One region of the Asanoa sp. NPDC049573 genome, then DNA from elsewhere that is predicted to be linked to it. Evidence: riboswitches for the same ligand, from Rfam matches in the RefSeq annotation. Region 1 holds a riboswitch; the other holds the start of a gene.

Region 1 (7,551 bases):
GGTGGTCCTACGTCGCCCGCACGGCGTCGGGCTGGCTCGCGGAGCCGCGGCCTCAGGCGGTCCGCGAGATGGTCAGGTCGAGTCCCTCGCCGGGGTCATAGGTCCATGACGCGGTGAAGCCCGGCCAGGTGCCGTCCTGGCGGCCGTCGCTGGGCCGGGTGGAAAACATCTTCTCCTTCACCGACTCGGGCACCTTGGCCTGGTCCAGCACGCACTCGAGGCTGGTCAGGCTCAGACCGCTCTTGTCCTTGGTGCCCGTGCTGTCGACGAGCAGCCGGGCGCCGTCGCCCTCGAGGCGCGTGCCGTTGGCCGGCGCGTCGCACGTCTGCTGCGTCTGCGCAAGGAGGTTGGTGGTGTCCGCCTGATGGTCACTGTCGCCGGGCGCGAGCGCGACGGCGGCCGCCCCGATCACGGCGAGGAGGAAGACCGCCCCACCGCCGATGACCAGGGCCGTTCGCCGCGTCCGCCGCGACTGGTCATGCTCCGGGATCTGGTCGAGGTCGTGGTCCACGGTCGTCTCCTCGGTATCGGAGCCGCCGGGATTTCCCCGATCGTCCTAACCCGGCCGGCTGAACCCCGCAACGACCGTGTGCCACCGCTGGTTACGCCGGCGACCCGGCCCGGGCGGCGCGCACCGCTGTCGGCACGGCGGTGCACCGCGGTCAGCACGGCTGTCGGTAGGGCGGCGCACCGCGGTCGGCATGGCGGCGGACGGCTGCGCACGGCGGTCGGTACCGCCGCGGACGGCGGCGCACGGCGGTCGGCATGGGGGCACAGCGCGGCATGGCGGCGCACGGCGGTCGGCATGGGGGGCACGGCGCGGCATGGCGGCACACGGCGCTCGGCGCGGCGGCGCACGGTGGTCGGCATGGCGGTGCACCGCGGTCGGCACGGCGGCGCACTGCGCTCGGTACGGCGGCGCGTACCGCGCCGCCGTGCCGGATCGCGCTTAGCGCACGCGGCCGTAGCCGTATGGCGTCATCATGTCGACGGACGACAGTTTGACCGTCTCGCCGAAGGTCGGCGCGTGGATCACCTGGCCTCCGCCGACGTAGAGGGCAACGTGCCCCAAACCCTCGTAGAAGACCAGGTCACCGGCCTTCAGATCGCCCCGCGAGATGTGTGCGACCGTGTCCCACTGCATCGCCGCGTTGTGTGGCAGTGACTTCCCGGCCGCTCGCCATGCCGCGAGGGTCAGACCGGAGCAGTCGTAGCCGTCCGGGCCGTCGGCGGCCCAGACATAGGGGGTGCCGATCGCGTTGTAGGCGAACGTGACCGCGACACCGGCCTTGCCCGACACCGACGGGATCTTGCCGCTGTAGGCCGACCCGCTGGAGGTGGCCGAGCCGTACGCCTCCTTGCGGAGGTCGTTCAGCTTGTCCAGGTCCGCTTCGATCTTCTTCTTGCGGGCCTGCAACTCCTTGGCCTGCGCGTCCTGCTGGGCGCGCACCGTGGTGAGCCGTTCCTGGTCGGCGTTGAGCTGGTCGCGCGTCGACCGGAACGCGTCGATTTCGGTCTGGCGCTCGCGGGTCAACGCGTCCAGTGCCGACATCCGGGACAACAGCGTGTCGCTGTCACCCAGCAGCGCGGTGGCGGTGCTCAGCCGCCCCGACGTGTAGGCCGCGACGGCGATGTCGCCGACGTCCGCCTGCGCGTCGTCGAGCTTCTTCTGGAGTGGGGCCAGGCGGTACGCCACCTTGCCCGCCTCCGTCTTGGTGGCTTTCGTCTCCTCGTTGAGCTTGTTGTAGGCCTCGACGACCTTCTCCAACTCGGCGGACGACTTGTTGATCTTCTGTGTGAGCTCACTGGCCGACGGTTCGGCCGACGCTGCGCCCGCGGGCACGGCAATCGCGACCGCCACGGCGACCAGCACGAGCGCACGCAGCGACATCCGTGCTGACGACAAAGGCAGACCCTTCTTCCGCAGCCGCCTACCGGGTTAGCTGTCGGGTTCGGGCGGGAAGGACGCCCTACCGCGCAAACTCTGCGCGGATTCACCCCAGTGCTCGGTTGGGTCCCCGATTCACCTTGTTGGCCCAGGTCGTCATGGGCGCCCGGGGGAACGGGCGCGGCACGGGCCGGCGATTCGGCGGCACCGGCGCGGTGCCATCCGGGGGGATGGCTGAGGACCACACCGGCGCCCCACCGTAACCCCGCGCCCCATCTGCACAAAGCGCTGCACGGGCGAACTGCGCCCTATCGGCTGAATGATCCGCGCCGAAAGCGGGACACCTCACGCCGCCGGGCCGGCAACCAGCGCCAGCGCGCCACGCGTTGATGCTGGTCGGTCACCCTGGGCAACCAGTGCTGAGGTGGAGGAGGTTTGTCGCAATTTCCGGGTCCCGCTCACGGGAGTCAGCGGGCATACCGCCCCCAACCTGGGTAAACACCCGGCCACACCGCCGCCGGCCGCATCCCGATGTGCCAGGTGGCCGATTGCGGCACTTCCCTCGACTAGCTTGCGTTTCGCACAATGGCAGTAGAGCTTTCCGCCGCTCGTCAGCTGAGGCTCTCCGCGGATCAACGCGACCTGCCTTCGTCGAAGGCCGATCGGGAACGGCACGTCACACAGCCCGGCACCACGGAGCTGCTGGAGGCACCCCGTGAACGCAACCCGCCCCCAACCCATCAGCTCGGCCAGCCCATCGCCGACACCGCTCTACCGGCAGCCCGGCATCCTCGTCACCAGCGAGGCCTTCGTGGTGGCCGGGCGGCGGTTCCCGGTTCGCGACCTGTCCAACCTGCGCACGGCACGAGGCCCGCACGACCGCTTGACCATGCGGTCGGTGCTGGTCACCGGCGCGATCCTGGGCAGCGTCGGCATCGCGCTGAGCTTCAGCGGCGCCCGGCTGAGCCCGACGGCGTTCCTCCTGCTGGGCGCGGCCGCGTTCGTGCCGATCGCGCTGGTCTCCTTCGGCCACCGGATGCGCCCCCGCGCCTACGAACTGTGGGGCGACTACCGCGGCATGACCGTGCTGCTGTTCAGCTCCGACGAAGAACGCGAATACGGCCAGGTGACCCGCGCACTCCTACGGGCCCAGGAAGCAGACCGCATGGGCGGCATGGGCTCCCCGGTGTCCAACGTGTTCTCCGCCAACCTCTACCCCTGGTAGCAGACCTTCCGAATAGAGCGTCCGCACGGCGGGCGGGCGCGGGTCGCCGGCGAATTCCCTAGAGTTCGCCGGCGACCCTTTTCCATCGGCGCCATTGGTTGTCATGTGTACCCTGCGTGCATGCGGGACTCCTCACCTGACCTATGCCGGCGCACCCCAGATCATCCATGGCCGTCAGCACCCCATCCTTCGTTGGCTCGACCGCCTCGCTGACGCCGGCCTGCCGCTTTGTGCGGTGGTGTTCCCACCGGTCTTCGCCCTGATCGACGAATGAGCCAGCGAAGCCGGGTCCACATCGTCTCTCTCTTCACCGATCACGCGATGGATCGTCGGCTCGTCGAGCAGAACTGAGATCCGCGGTGGAAACGCATGGTCGAGGATCCCTTTCCGACGAGTCGGCCGGATCGCCAGCCGGTCCTCGCGGCTGAGATTCACACTCCGTCTCACGAGGTTGGGGGCGCCGTGCCTGAAGTATTGGTGCGTCTGAAACAAACCTGGGATCACGATCGTCCCGTACGAACTTGGAGTTCGCTCCACATTCGAGGCCTGCAAAGGTGGGAATACCGTGCCGAACGTCCGCGGGAGAACGACCACCAGGTTCGCTCGCGGGCCACGCTAGTCAGACCGGCCAGGCCGGCGCGCGTACCCATCGGCCGGCGACAACCGGACTGCTCGACGAACGCGACGTCATGCACCCGGAACCGCAGGTAACCGCAACCGAGGAACCTAGAGTTCGCCAGCGACCTTTTCGATGAAGGACAGCGAGTCGATTTCGCTGAGGGCGCCGGAGCGCAGCCAGGCGAACTCTTCGTGATAGGGCGCGGTGTCGACGGGGCGTTCGAGGAAGTTTTCCAGTAGGGCGCTTTCCAGGTAGACCACGTCGCCGTCGGCTTCGTCGGGGAAGCCGAGGATGACGAAGGAGCCGGCAGATGTCGTCGCGCCGGCAGAGAACGGAACTATCTGGATGGTGATGTTGGGAGCCGAGGCCAGCGAGACCAGATGTTCGAGCTGGTCGCGGTGGACCTTGGTGCCGCCGATCACGCGGCGCAGGACGGCCTCGTCGAGGATGATGTCGAACTGGGGTGGGTCGTCGCGGCCGAGGATCTCGGACTTGCGGCGCATGCGGACCTCGATCCGCGCGTCGACCTCTTCCGGGCGGACCTGGCCGGGAGTGCGGTGGGTGATCACGGCGCGCGCGTAGTCGGGCGTCTGCGCCAGGCCGGGCATCACGCTCGACTGGAAGCAACTCATGGCCGACGCCTCGGCCTCGAGGCCGATGTATTGCGCGTAGTGCGCCGGGATGGCCGATCGGGCGTCTTGCCACCAGGGCTTCTGTCTCGCCAGTCGGGCGAGCGCGATGAGTTCGTCAGCCTCGGGAGTGCCGTCGATGCGGTAGAGGTTGAGCAGCGCGCGGACGTCGTTGGTGGAAACACTGACGCGGCCGGTCTCGATGCGGATCAGTTTGCTCAGCGACCAGTCCATCGCTTCGGCGACGTGTTCCTGCGTCAGCTTGGCCTTATCCCGAGCCGCCTTGAGAGCCGTGCGCAATCGGCGCCGGCCTGCAGTGGGCCCTTGGACCGTCGTCACGCCCGCCTCCGGGAGATGTGGTCTCAGGCTGGCCATCTGGCACATTGCGATAAGCCAGGTTGCACCTTGCCAAGCTTACACCTGTCGATAGACCTTCGGCCATCCACTATGTATAAGTGCGGCACGCCGGCTCGAACGGCCGGCGTGCCGTGTTCCGGAAACTCAGCGAAGGTCGAACTCGCCGGCCGCCACGCCGGCGATGAAGCCACGCCAGGACGGCGCGTCGAAGGCCAGCCGGGTGTCTGGCCGGTTGGAGTTGCGCAGGATCGCACCCTCACTGACCGTAGCGACCTCGACGCAGTTGGTCGCTTCGCAGCGTGAGCTACGACGGAAAATGGGCATGGTTGTCTTGCTGTCGGACATCAGGATCTCCGCAGGCTCGGTGCTTCTCTAGGGCACAAAAAAGCGCGGCATGCGGGATTGCCACAGAGGGCCGCGCCAGGATAGGAACTTAGCGGTCAAGCGTCCACAATGGAAGATGAAGCGCTCAGATGCTGCGATTTTTTATCCCATTGGGATGAAGATCGCGCGAGTGAAAAGTGAATCACCGTGAGTGATCGCGCTCATGGTGACGGTCACTCTTCGCAGTGTGACCTTCGTGTGCGAGATTCTATTGATGGGCATGACTCTCGCCTGGCATCGCAGCAGTCACTGCGAATCAAACCAGTGTGTTGACGTGGCGGTTACGGCCGACGGCGTGCTCGTTCGGGGGAACCTCGGCGGGCCGGTCTTGCGATTTCAACCGGAAGCGTGGCGCGCCCTGTGCGCCGCGCTGAAGTCAGCCGCGCTGACCCCAGCCGCGCCGACGACGCCCGGGCTCAGGACGTGACGGTGACCGGCTCGGCGGCCTCGCTGCGCTCCCGCGCCCACTGGCTGACCTTGCGCTCGGCGTAGAACGAGACGAACGGGATCGTGCCGGCCAGCATCACCAGCAGCATGCGGCCGATCGGCCAGCGCGCCCGGCGGCCGACGTCGAAGACCGCCACCAGGTAGACCATGTAGAGGAAGCCGTGTGCCGGGCCGACGGTCTCGACCACGGTCGAGTTGTCGCCGATGTATTTCAGCGGTATGCCGACCGCCACGAGGATGACGAGCACGACACCGACGACGTACGCGATGATCCGGTATCGGGTTAGGGCTGCGCGCATGGTGCGGGGGGATCCCTTCTGATCAAGCACGACCGCGACGGCGGCCCGGGTATTGGGCGGCCTTCGCGCCCGGGTTGGCGTTGAGCCAGGCGAGATAGTCGTTGTATTCGTCGAGCGCGGGGTCGGCCGGGTCCGGGGCGGTGGCGACCGGCTGCCGGCGCGGCACCATGACCGGCCGGCGGAAGCCCGACCCGATCTTGGGCGGGCGGGTGCCCAGCACGGGCGGCAGGGCGGCGACCCGCCTCGGGCCGGGCGCGGACGGATCGCCGGCGGAAGGATCGGCAGCGGACGGATCAGCAGCAGAAAGAGAAGCGGCAGACGGATCGGCAGCAGAAAGAGAAGCGGCAGAAGGATCGCCAGCGGAAGGATCCGCGGCAGAAGGATCTGCGGCAGAGGAAGCGGCGCCAGGGGAAGCGGCGTCAGGGGAAGCGGCGTCAGGGGAAGCGGCGCCAGACGGAGCGGCGCCAGACGGAGCGGCGGGGTTCGGTACCACTGGCGTGCCCAGCGCCTCACGGATCTCGCGATACCAGAGGAACCCCACGAACCCCGCGAACAGCGGCCATTCGATCGCGTACCCCCAGCTGAGCGCGTTTCCCGCGGAGGCCCGGGAGACCTGCCACCAGCCCAGCCCCAGGAAACCGCCGATCAGGACGACCGCCAGCGCATGCTTCGCGAGCATCGGTGGGGTGACCAGACGCCTCATGTCCAACGAGGGTACCGGCGCTCGCTGAGGACTCCGACGCGGCGTCGTAGTAGGGGTGAATCTTGGTTATGCCGCGCCGGAAATGGGCAGTATCGAACCATGACCGAATCTGAGTCCGTGGACGTCGAGATCGTCGGCGAGGACGTCGGGGTGGACCCGGCCGACCTCTCCGACGACGACCTGATCCGCGAGCTGCACAGCCTCCACCGGACCCGGCTCGACACGCTGCGGCACGGCTCCGACCCGGCGCTGGCCAACCACCTGCGGCGCACCGCGGAGCTGGAGACCGAATACCTGGCCCGGCACCCAGGCCGCGAGGTCGACCCGCACCGCCTTCGCGACGGCGCGGAGGTGGAGTGACCCGCGAGCCGCTCGGCCGGGCGGCCGGCGATGTCACCGATGCTGACGACGGCGCTGCTGACGATTTCGCCGTCGAGCACGAGGACACCGCCGTCGACAAGTCGATCACCAGTGGGCGTGACCGGCACCGGCGCGAGTCGGAGAGCCCGCACGGCTGGGCCGGTCTGGAAGCACGCGACTGGTCCGGAAACTGATCCCCGCGGGCCGGGAATGATCCCGGCCGGGCCGCCGTTGAGTGAACTGTCGGTGTGTCCAGTGTCCCCGGGCCTCACCTAATTGCCTTCGCGGAATACCGTCCGGCTGGAGCCGCGTCGTGCCACTCGCCGAGAGGCGACCTGCACACCGACGCCGAAGCGCCGCCCCCGGCTTTCGAGCCGGGGCGGTGTTTTCCGTATGACCCCGAAGCCATCGACGGCCGTTCTACCCTGGCCTGGTGCTCACGATGCCACCGCTGAGCGGTGCGACCGAGTGGCTCAACTCGCCGCCGCTGGGCCCCGAAGACCTGCGCGGCCGCGTTGTGGTCGTCGATTTCTGGACGCTGACCTGCATCAACTGGCTGCGCACCGAGCCGTGGATCCGGGCCTGGTCGCGGGCCTACCGCGAGGATGGCGTGGTCGTCATCGGCGTACACACGCCGGAG
Region 2 (7,551 bases), on a different contig from region 1:
TTGTATGCCGGGATCACGACGGACACGGTGCGGGTCGGCGTCCAGCGGCCGATCTCTGGCGGCTGCAGGACGCTCCAGTCGTTGCGGAAGATCCGCACCGGCTCGGCTGCGTCGTTCGGGATCGGCACGGTCGAGAGTGTATCCAGCGAAATTCCGACTCGCGCGGGCGCTACGTTTATAGCGCCGGCCGGCGGGCGCCGGTCCGGGGGAGACGGGAGCTTTGGCGTGTCGGTGGAGCAGGATCCCATACGCATCCACCGCTGGCGGATCTATTCGGGTCCACGGGCCGAGCGCCGCCGGATCTGGCCCGCCCACATGTTCCGGGCGCCACTGAGCGTGATCGAGTCGCCGCAGAGCCCCGCGGGGCCGCTCGGCGCCAACACCTGGGTCACCTCGATGTGCGTCAGCGTCGCTTCGCTGGCCGACCTGCGCGCGCTGCTCGACCACCCGGCCGCGATCACCATGGTCCGCAAACTCACCGTGTACGTCGAGAACTGGCACATCCCGCAGAGCAGCTGGTCCGGCCGGCTGGGCCCGATCCCGCACCTGCTGCGGCACCGCACCGAGATGCCGTCGAGCAACCACGGCCGGGCCGCCGTCTCGCTGGAGGTGCGCTGGTCGGTCCCGCTGCGCAAGCTGATCATGGCGGTGCTGCCGATCTTCACGTCGGTCCGCCCGCTGCCCCGCCCGGCCAGTGCCGACATCACCGTGCAAGACGTGGCACCGCCATGGGTGGGCTCGGCCGTCAACGTGGCCGTGGTCGCCGGCGGCCTGCCCACCAACGCCGACATCCGCCCGCACGACCTGGTGCTCAGCGCCGACGGCGAGCCGCTGCCGGCGGTCGTCGACGACGGCGAGGAGCCGCCGGCGGCGGCCCAGGTCTACGGCACGGTGATCCAGGCGGGCGCGGCCGGTGCGGCCGGGAGTGTCATGGTCGACGTCGAAGACTCGGCCTGCATCCGCCGCTACGGCCCGTTCGGCCCTGGCGCCGCCCGCGCCGAACTCGTCTTCGACGAAGACACCTGGCGGATCAACGGTGCCGACGGCAACCTGGTCACCGGCCGGCTCGACGCCAACCGGTTGCCCGAGGAAGCGGTCGACGCGCTGGCCGGGATCGGCCTGGTGCACTGCGCCAAGGCGCCCTGCGTGCACCCGACCCAGGAGGCGGCGGTGCTGGTGCGGCTGGCCGCGGCCGGCGTGCTGCTGCACGCGCCCGACCTGATGCCGCCGGTCGCCGCCCACCTGGCCGACGAGTTGCGCCCGCTGGTCGTCGACGACCTGCCGCACCTGGCCGACGGAGACTTCGAGTGGGAGGTGCGTGCCGTCCGCCAGCGCCGAGCGGCGCTGCGCCAGCACGCCACCGCGTTCGCGCTGCCCCGGCTGGCCGGCAAGACCTTCCCGGCGCTGGTCGCACCGCCGCCGGTCAGCGTGCTGCTGGTCACCCGTCGCTTGGAGCACGTCGCCGATGCGATGGAAGCGATCGAGCGGCAGACCTACCCCGACCTGGAGATCGTGCTCTGCCTGCACGGCGTGCTGCCGTCGGCCGAGGTGCTCGACCGGGTCGCCCGCTCCAGCCGGCCGGTCGAGTTGGTCACGATCGCGCCCGAGGAGCGGTTCGGTTTCGGCGAGGCGATCGGCCGGGCCACCGCCCGGGCGCGTGGCAGCCTGATCACCAAGTTCGACGACGACGACACCTACGGCCCCGAACACGTCTGGGACCTGGTGCTGGCCCGGCTGGTCTCCGGCGCGACGCTGGTCGGCAAGTCGGCCGAGTTCGTGCACCTGCACGCCCTCGACACCACCGTGCGGCGCGACGCCGGGCGCAGCGAGGTCTACGCCCGGGTGGTGGCCGGCGGCACGATGCTGATCAGCCGGGGCGACCTGGAGGAGATCGGCGGCTGGCGACCGGTGCCGCGGTCGATCGACCGGGGCCTGATCGAGCGGGTGGCCCGGGGTGGCGGCCTGATCTACCGGACCCACCCGCTGGGCTACGTCTACCACCGCCGGGCTGGCGGGCACACCTGGGACCCGGGCCTCGAATACTTCCTGCGCGAGAGCGGCGCACAGTGGCCGGGCGTGCCGCGGCACAGCGAGTTCGGCACGCTGCCGGCGACCGCCCACCCGCTCCCGGCCGACCCGGCGCCCGCCGGTCCGGTGCCCGACGCCCGCTTGGTGGGTCGCTCCGCGGGGTAAGAACCCCCGCATGGCAACCAAGGTCGCGGTCGTCGCGCATCAACGCAAGAGCCTGGGTGGCGGCTTACGGGAGCTGCGGCGCCGGCTCGCCGACGCCGGCGTGATCGATCCACTGTGGTACGAGGTGCCCAAGAGCCGCAAGGCGCCCAAGAAGGTGCGCAAGGCGCTCAAGGCCGGCGCCGAGCTGATCCTGGTCTGGGGCGGCGACGGGATGGTGCAGCGGACTGTCGACGCGGTGGCCCGGGCCGAGGCCGACGGCGTCGCGCTGGCCATCCTCCCGGCCGGCACGGCCAACCTGCTGGCCACCAACCTGGGCATCCCCGAAGACCTGGGCGAGGCCGTCGAGATCGCGCTGCACGGCCGGCGCCGGGCGCTCGACCTCGGGCGGATCAACGGCGAGCACTTCGCGGTGATGGCCGGCGCCGGCTTCGACGGCGAACTGATCCGCGAAGCCGACGGCGGGATGAAGGACCGGCTGGGCCGGCTGGCGTACGCCTGGACCGGCGCCCGCCACGTCCGCGACGGTGCCGTGCCGATGAGGGTCGAGGTCGACGGGGAGCAGTGGTACGCCGGAGCGGCCAGTTGCGTGCTGTTCGGCAACGTCGGCACCATCACCGGCGGCATCCGGGCGTTCGACGACGCCGACCCGCACGACGGCCGCATCGAGGTCGGCGTGGCCACCGCCGAGGGCGCGCTGGAATGGGCGCGCACCCTCGGCCGGATGGCCACCGGCCGCTCCGAGGGCTCACCGTTCATCAAGATGACCGCGGGCCGGGCCGTGAAGGTCAAGCTGGCCGAACCGCTGACCTACGAGATCGACGGCGGCGCCCGGAGCGCCGCGACGAAGCTCAAGGCCCGCGCCGTGCCGGGTGCCGTGACCGTCTGCCTGCCGAACTCCTAACCCAGGGCCGGCTCGGTGAACGTCGCCGGTGGCACCGGGTCGTCGGCCGGGCAGGCACCACGCGAGACGTAGCGCTCGATGAACACGTCGACCGCCCGCCGCACCCGCCGGCCGGCGCCGCGCCGGTCGAGCGCCGAGGCGGCCGCCGCGAAGCAGGTCAGCGCGGCCGCGCCGAGTTGCGGGTCGGCCAGCCCGTCGCGGGCCGCGGCGAGCCAGTCGCGGTGCCGGCGCAACGGCGAGCGCAGGTGCTCGGTCGCCGCCGCGGCGGCGTCGGCCGCGATCGGGTCGTCGAGCAGCGCGGTCACCACGGCCAGCGGCACCACCCAGCCGTCGCCGGGCTGCTGGTCGATCATCCGGAACTCCAGGTAGCCGCGCGGGCGTACCGGCGGGACCAGGGTGCCCAGGTGGCGTTCCAGGTCCTCGAGGGTGGCCGGGCGCGGGCCGTGGCCGCGCAGCCAGGAGCGCATCGTCAGCCCGGTGGGCACCTGCCAGGGCGCCGGCTCGGGCTCGGCGATCATCGTGACGTTGGCGCGCAGCGCGTAGCGGGCCCAGTCGGCGCGCGGCTCGCCGGTGCGCCGGGGCGCGCGGGTGCGTGTCGCGTCGGTGCCGAACCGCAGCGCCTGGCGGTAGGAGACCCACCGGGTGCCGCGGATCCGCCGCGGCGAGTTGGCGAACGCGGCCAGCAGCACCGGGCCGATCGCGTCGGCCAGCCACCAGCGCATCCGGTAGCCGCTCCAGCCGTCGGACTCGTCGCCGGAGTCCAGGCAGACCTGGACGGAGGCCGAGTTGCACATCACGGCCAGGCCCTTGCCGCCCGCTCGCGCGTGGAAGTCGGCCAGCGCCAGGTAGCGCGGGTGAGTGGTGATCAGCTCGGGCCGGCGGTGCGCGTCGAAGCCGGTGCCGTCGAGCAGCAGCCCGTCGGCGGCCAGGGCCGCCCGGGTCAGGGCCAGGTCGGCCCGGGTCGCCTCGACACAGTCCGACAGGGACGCACCGACCGCGGAGGAGATCTCCAGTTGCCCGCCGGGCTCGACGGTGATCCGGCCGCCCCCGGGCAGCGGATCGGACAGGCCGCTGGTCGCCTCGACCAGCCGGGCGATCGACGGGCGCGCCAGCGGCGCGCGCGGATCGCGCACGGGGTATTCGAGCTCGACACCGACCCGGCCAACCGGGCCGACCCGGAATCCCGCGGCTGCGACGTAGGTCTCCGCCGCGCGCTCCGTGAGGACGGCGATCTCGTCCACGGCGCCTCCGATGAGTGCGGTTGTCTGCCGCCGTCGGCGGGAGTGCCGGCGGCGCCGATGGGGTGGGGTGTGTGCCGTCCGGCGTAAAGCCCGGTCGGAGTGACTCCATTAGCGGTCCCGCGAGCCTCCTTGTCCAGCGGAACCGGCCAACTCGAAATGAACCTTCGATTGACCACACGTTCGGCTGACGGCCGCGGTTGCCGGCACTACTTTCACGTTTTCCCGTACGCTTTCTTAAGCGCTCCTTACGTCACCGAAAGTCGTTGCTGCGTAACGCATTCCGGGTCTGAGGAAGGCCCATCCGATCCTTGCGAAGAATAGGTCCGGATCGGTTAAGCTGGCTCCGGCTTCCGCCGGATCATCCCCCCGGTGACACCGGCGCCGCTGCTGCCTAATCGTCGAGAGACGAGCCGGGGACCCGAGTTCCTGGGGTGAGTCCGCGAATGCGGTAGGGGTTGTTCCGCCCCGAACCCGACAGCTAACCCGGTAGGCGGCCCTACCGAAGGAACGTGAATGACGCGCAAAGGACGTCCGCGCGCTCTTGCCCGGCGCGCCGGCCTGGTCGGGATCGTCACGCTGTTGGTGGGCCTTGCCCTCACCCCGGCGGCGGTCGCCGCACCCAACCCAACCCCCGCACCGCCGGTCGAGGGCGGAAAGAACGAACTGCTCGACGACGTGATCGAGCGCACCAGCCGGGCCTTCGTCGACGCCAAGAACGCGGTGGCCGACTCGCGCAAGAAGCAGGACGCGCTGAGCAAGGAACTCGCCCGGCTGCAGGTCCGCACCGCGGCGCTGACGCCGCAGGCCACCGAGATCGCCCGGCACAGCTACATCAACGGCCGGATCGGGCCGGCGCTGATGCTGCTCAACAGCCGCAGCCCCAACGCCTTCCTGGCCCGGGCCGAGACGCTCGACATGCTGTCGGCCTACGACAACGGGCGGCTCGCCGACCTGGCCGAAGCGACACAGCAGGCCCAGGCGGCCAAGAGCCAACTCGACCTGGAGGTCAAGCGCGAGGCCGCACAGGAAGCGGTGATGGCGAAGCAGAAGTCGGAAGTGGAGAAGGCGTTCACGTTGGCCGGCGGCAAGACCGTCAACGGCAACGTCTACGTCAACCAGCCGGTGGCCCGGCAATCGCCGCGGGCGGCCGACGGTTCCTTCCCGGCGCAGTCGTGCAGCGTCGACGACCCGACGACCAACGGGTGCATCACGCCGCGGATGCTCTTCGCCCTCAAGGAGACCCAGCGGGTGGGCTACAAGCGGTTCGTCTCGTGTCACCGCGACGGCGGCCCCTTCGAGCATCCGAAGGGGCGCGCCTGCGATTTCTCGGTCTTCAAGACCAACGACTTCGGCAGCGGTGACGCACAGGGCGACGCCAGGTTCTACGGCAACAACCTGGCGTCGTTCCTGGTCAAGAACGCCGACAAGCTCGGCATTCTCTATGTGATCTGGTATCGACAGGTCTGGCTACCGTCGACGGGGACGTGGAAGTCATACAGCGGCCAACACGGCGACCCGTCGAGTGACCACACCAACCACGTCCACCTCTCGGTCCTCTAGCTAGCGCCGCCGGGTGTCGGGTGCCGGCCGGCGGGCCGGCGCCCGACCCGCGGGCTGGCGGGGCTGCCGCCGGTGCGGCTCGAGCGGCGGGATCGGCATCCGCACCTCTTTCTCGGTCGTCACCGTGACCGCCTCACCGTGGTGGCTGAAGTCGAGGCTCGCGTCGGCCGCGCCGTTGCGCAGCGAGTAGATCGCCTCGTGCTGGCGCACGTCGACCCGCAGCCGCATGCCCCGCCACATCAGCGAGAACTCCAGCCGGCTGATCCGGGCCGGCAGCCGCGGCAGGAACGTGAGCTGCTCCTCGTGGTCGCGCATGCCGCCGAAACCGGCCACCAGACCGAGCCACGCGCCGGCCAGGGCCGCGATGTGCAGCCCTTCCCGGGTGTTGTTGTGGATGTCGTGCAGGTCCATCAGCGCGGCTTCGCCGAGATAGTCGTGTGCCAACTCGAGGTAGCCGACCTCGGCCGCGACGACCGACTGGGTGCACGCCGACAACGACGAGTCGCGTACGGTGCGCCGCTCGTAGTAGTCGAAGTTGCGCAGCTTCTGCTCGGGCGTGAACGCGTCGCCGCACCAGTGCATGGCCAGCACCAGGTCGGCCTGCTTGACCACCTGACGGCGGTAGAGGTCGAAGTACGGGAAGTTCAGCAGCAGCGGATAGTTTTCCGGCGGCGTGTTGTCGAAGTCCCACTCCTGGTAGCGGGTGAAGCCCTCGACCTGTGGATGCACACCCAACTCGTCGTCGTACGGGATGTGCATGTTGACGGCAGCCTCGCGCCAGGCGGCGGTCTCCTCGTCGTCGACACCGAGCCGCCAGGCCCGCTCGCTGTGCCGGCTGACGCAGTCGGCCGCGGTAACCATGTTCCGCTTGGCCATCAGGTTGGTGTAGATGTTGTCGTTCTTGACCGCGGTGTATTCGTCGGGGCCGGTAACCCCGTCGATGTGGAACTTGCCGTGCCGGTCGTGGTGGCCGAGCGAGTGCCAGAGCCGGGCCGTCTCGACCAGGAGCTCCAGCCCTATCTCCCGCTCGAAGTCGACGTCGCCGGTGGCCTGCACGTAGCGCCGGACGGCGTCGGCGATGCCGGCGTTGACGTGGAAGCCCGCGGTGCCGGCCGGCCAGTAGCCGGAGCACTCCTGGCCGCGGATGGTGCGCCAGGGGAAGGCGGCGCCCCGCAGCCCGAGCTGTTTGGCCCGGTCGCGGGCCATCTCCAGGGTGGCGTGCCGCCAGCGAAGCGCGTGCGCCACCGCCACCGGCTGGGTGTAGGTGAGCACCGGCAGCGCGAACATCTCGGTGTCCCAGAAGACGTGGCCGTCGTAGCCGGGACCGGTCAGGCCCTTGGCCGCGATCGGCCGCAGCTCGGCCCGGGCGCCGGCCTGTAGTACGTGGAACAGCCCGAACCGGACCGCCTGCTGCACCTCCTGGTCGCCCTCGACCTGCACGTCGGCGGCGTCCCAGAAAGTGTCGAGGTATTCCTTCTGCTCCTGGACCAGACCGTCCCAGCCGGAGAACTCGGCGGCGGCCAGCGCGGCGCTGACCTGGTCGCGGATCGCGGGTAGCGACCGCCGGCTGGACCAGCCGTAGGCCAGCAGCTTGACCACGACCAGCTTCTCGCCTGGCTTGAGTACGCAGGCGATCGTGGTGCGGGCCCAGTCGTC

What was found. Region 1 has a riboswitch for cyclic di-AMP ahead of AB0J74_RS34275 (NlpC/P60 family protein). Riboswitches for the same ligand answer to the same signal wherever they lie in the genome.
Positions count from the first base shown of each region.
Region 2: another riboswitch for cyclic di-AMP. It lies ahead of AB0J74_RS19430 (hypothetical protein); the one in region 1 lies ahead of AB0J74_RS34275 (NlpC/P60 family protein).

Region 1 covers NZ_JBFAPI010000023.1:79,421-86,971, forward strand. The annotation lists gene AB0J74_RS34265 (hypothetical protein) at 1-101, shown strand, start outside; gene AB0J74_RS34270 (hypothetical protein) at 53-511, opposite strand; gene AB0J74_RS34275 (NlpC/P60 family protein) at 950-1,906, opposite strand; cyclic di-AMP (ydaO/yuaA leader) riboswitch at 1,914-2,047, opposite strand; gene AB0J74_RS34280 (DUF6232 family protein) at 2,604-3,113, shown strand; gene AB0J74_RS34285 (Scr1 family TA system antitoxin-like transcriptional regulator) at 3,288-3,707, opposite strand; gene AB0J74_RS34290 (helix-turn-helix transcriptional regulator) at 3,840-4,745, opposite strand; gene AB0J74_RS34295 (DUF397 domain-containing protein) at 4,863-5,063, opposite strand; gene AB0J74_RS34300 (DUF397 domain-containing protein) at 5,323-5,529, shown strand; gene AB0J74_RS34305 (DUF3817 domain-containing protein) at 5,519-5,848, opposite strand; partial or broken gene AB0J74_RS34310 (hypothetical protein) at 6,357-6,551, opposite strand; gene AB0J74_RS34315 (DUF6158 family protein) at 6,651-6,911, shown strand; gene AB0J74_RS34320 (hypothetical protein) at 6,908-7,105, shown strand; gene AB0J74_RS34325 (redoxin domain-containing protein) at 7,354-7,551, shown strand, end outside.
Region 2 covers NZ_JBFAPI010000008.1:28,844-36,394, reverse strand. The annotation lists gene AB0J74_RS19450 (glycosyltransferase) at 1-128, opposite strand, end outside; gene AB0J74_RS19445 (glycosyltransferase) at 226-2,193, shown strand; gene AB0J74_RS19440 (diacylglycerol kinase family protein) at 2,204-3,094, shown strand; gene AB0J74_RS19435 (glutamate-cysteine ligase family protein) at 3,091-4,335, opposite strand; cyclic di-AMP (ydaO/yuaA leader) riboswitch at 4,714-4,846, shown strand; gene AB0J74_RS19430 (hypothetical protein) at 4,849-5,895, shown strand; gene AB0J74_RS19425 (glycoside hydrolase family 65 protein) at 5,896-7,551, opposite strand, start outside.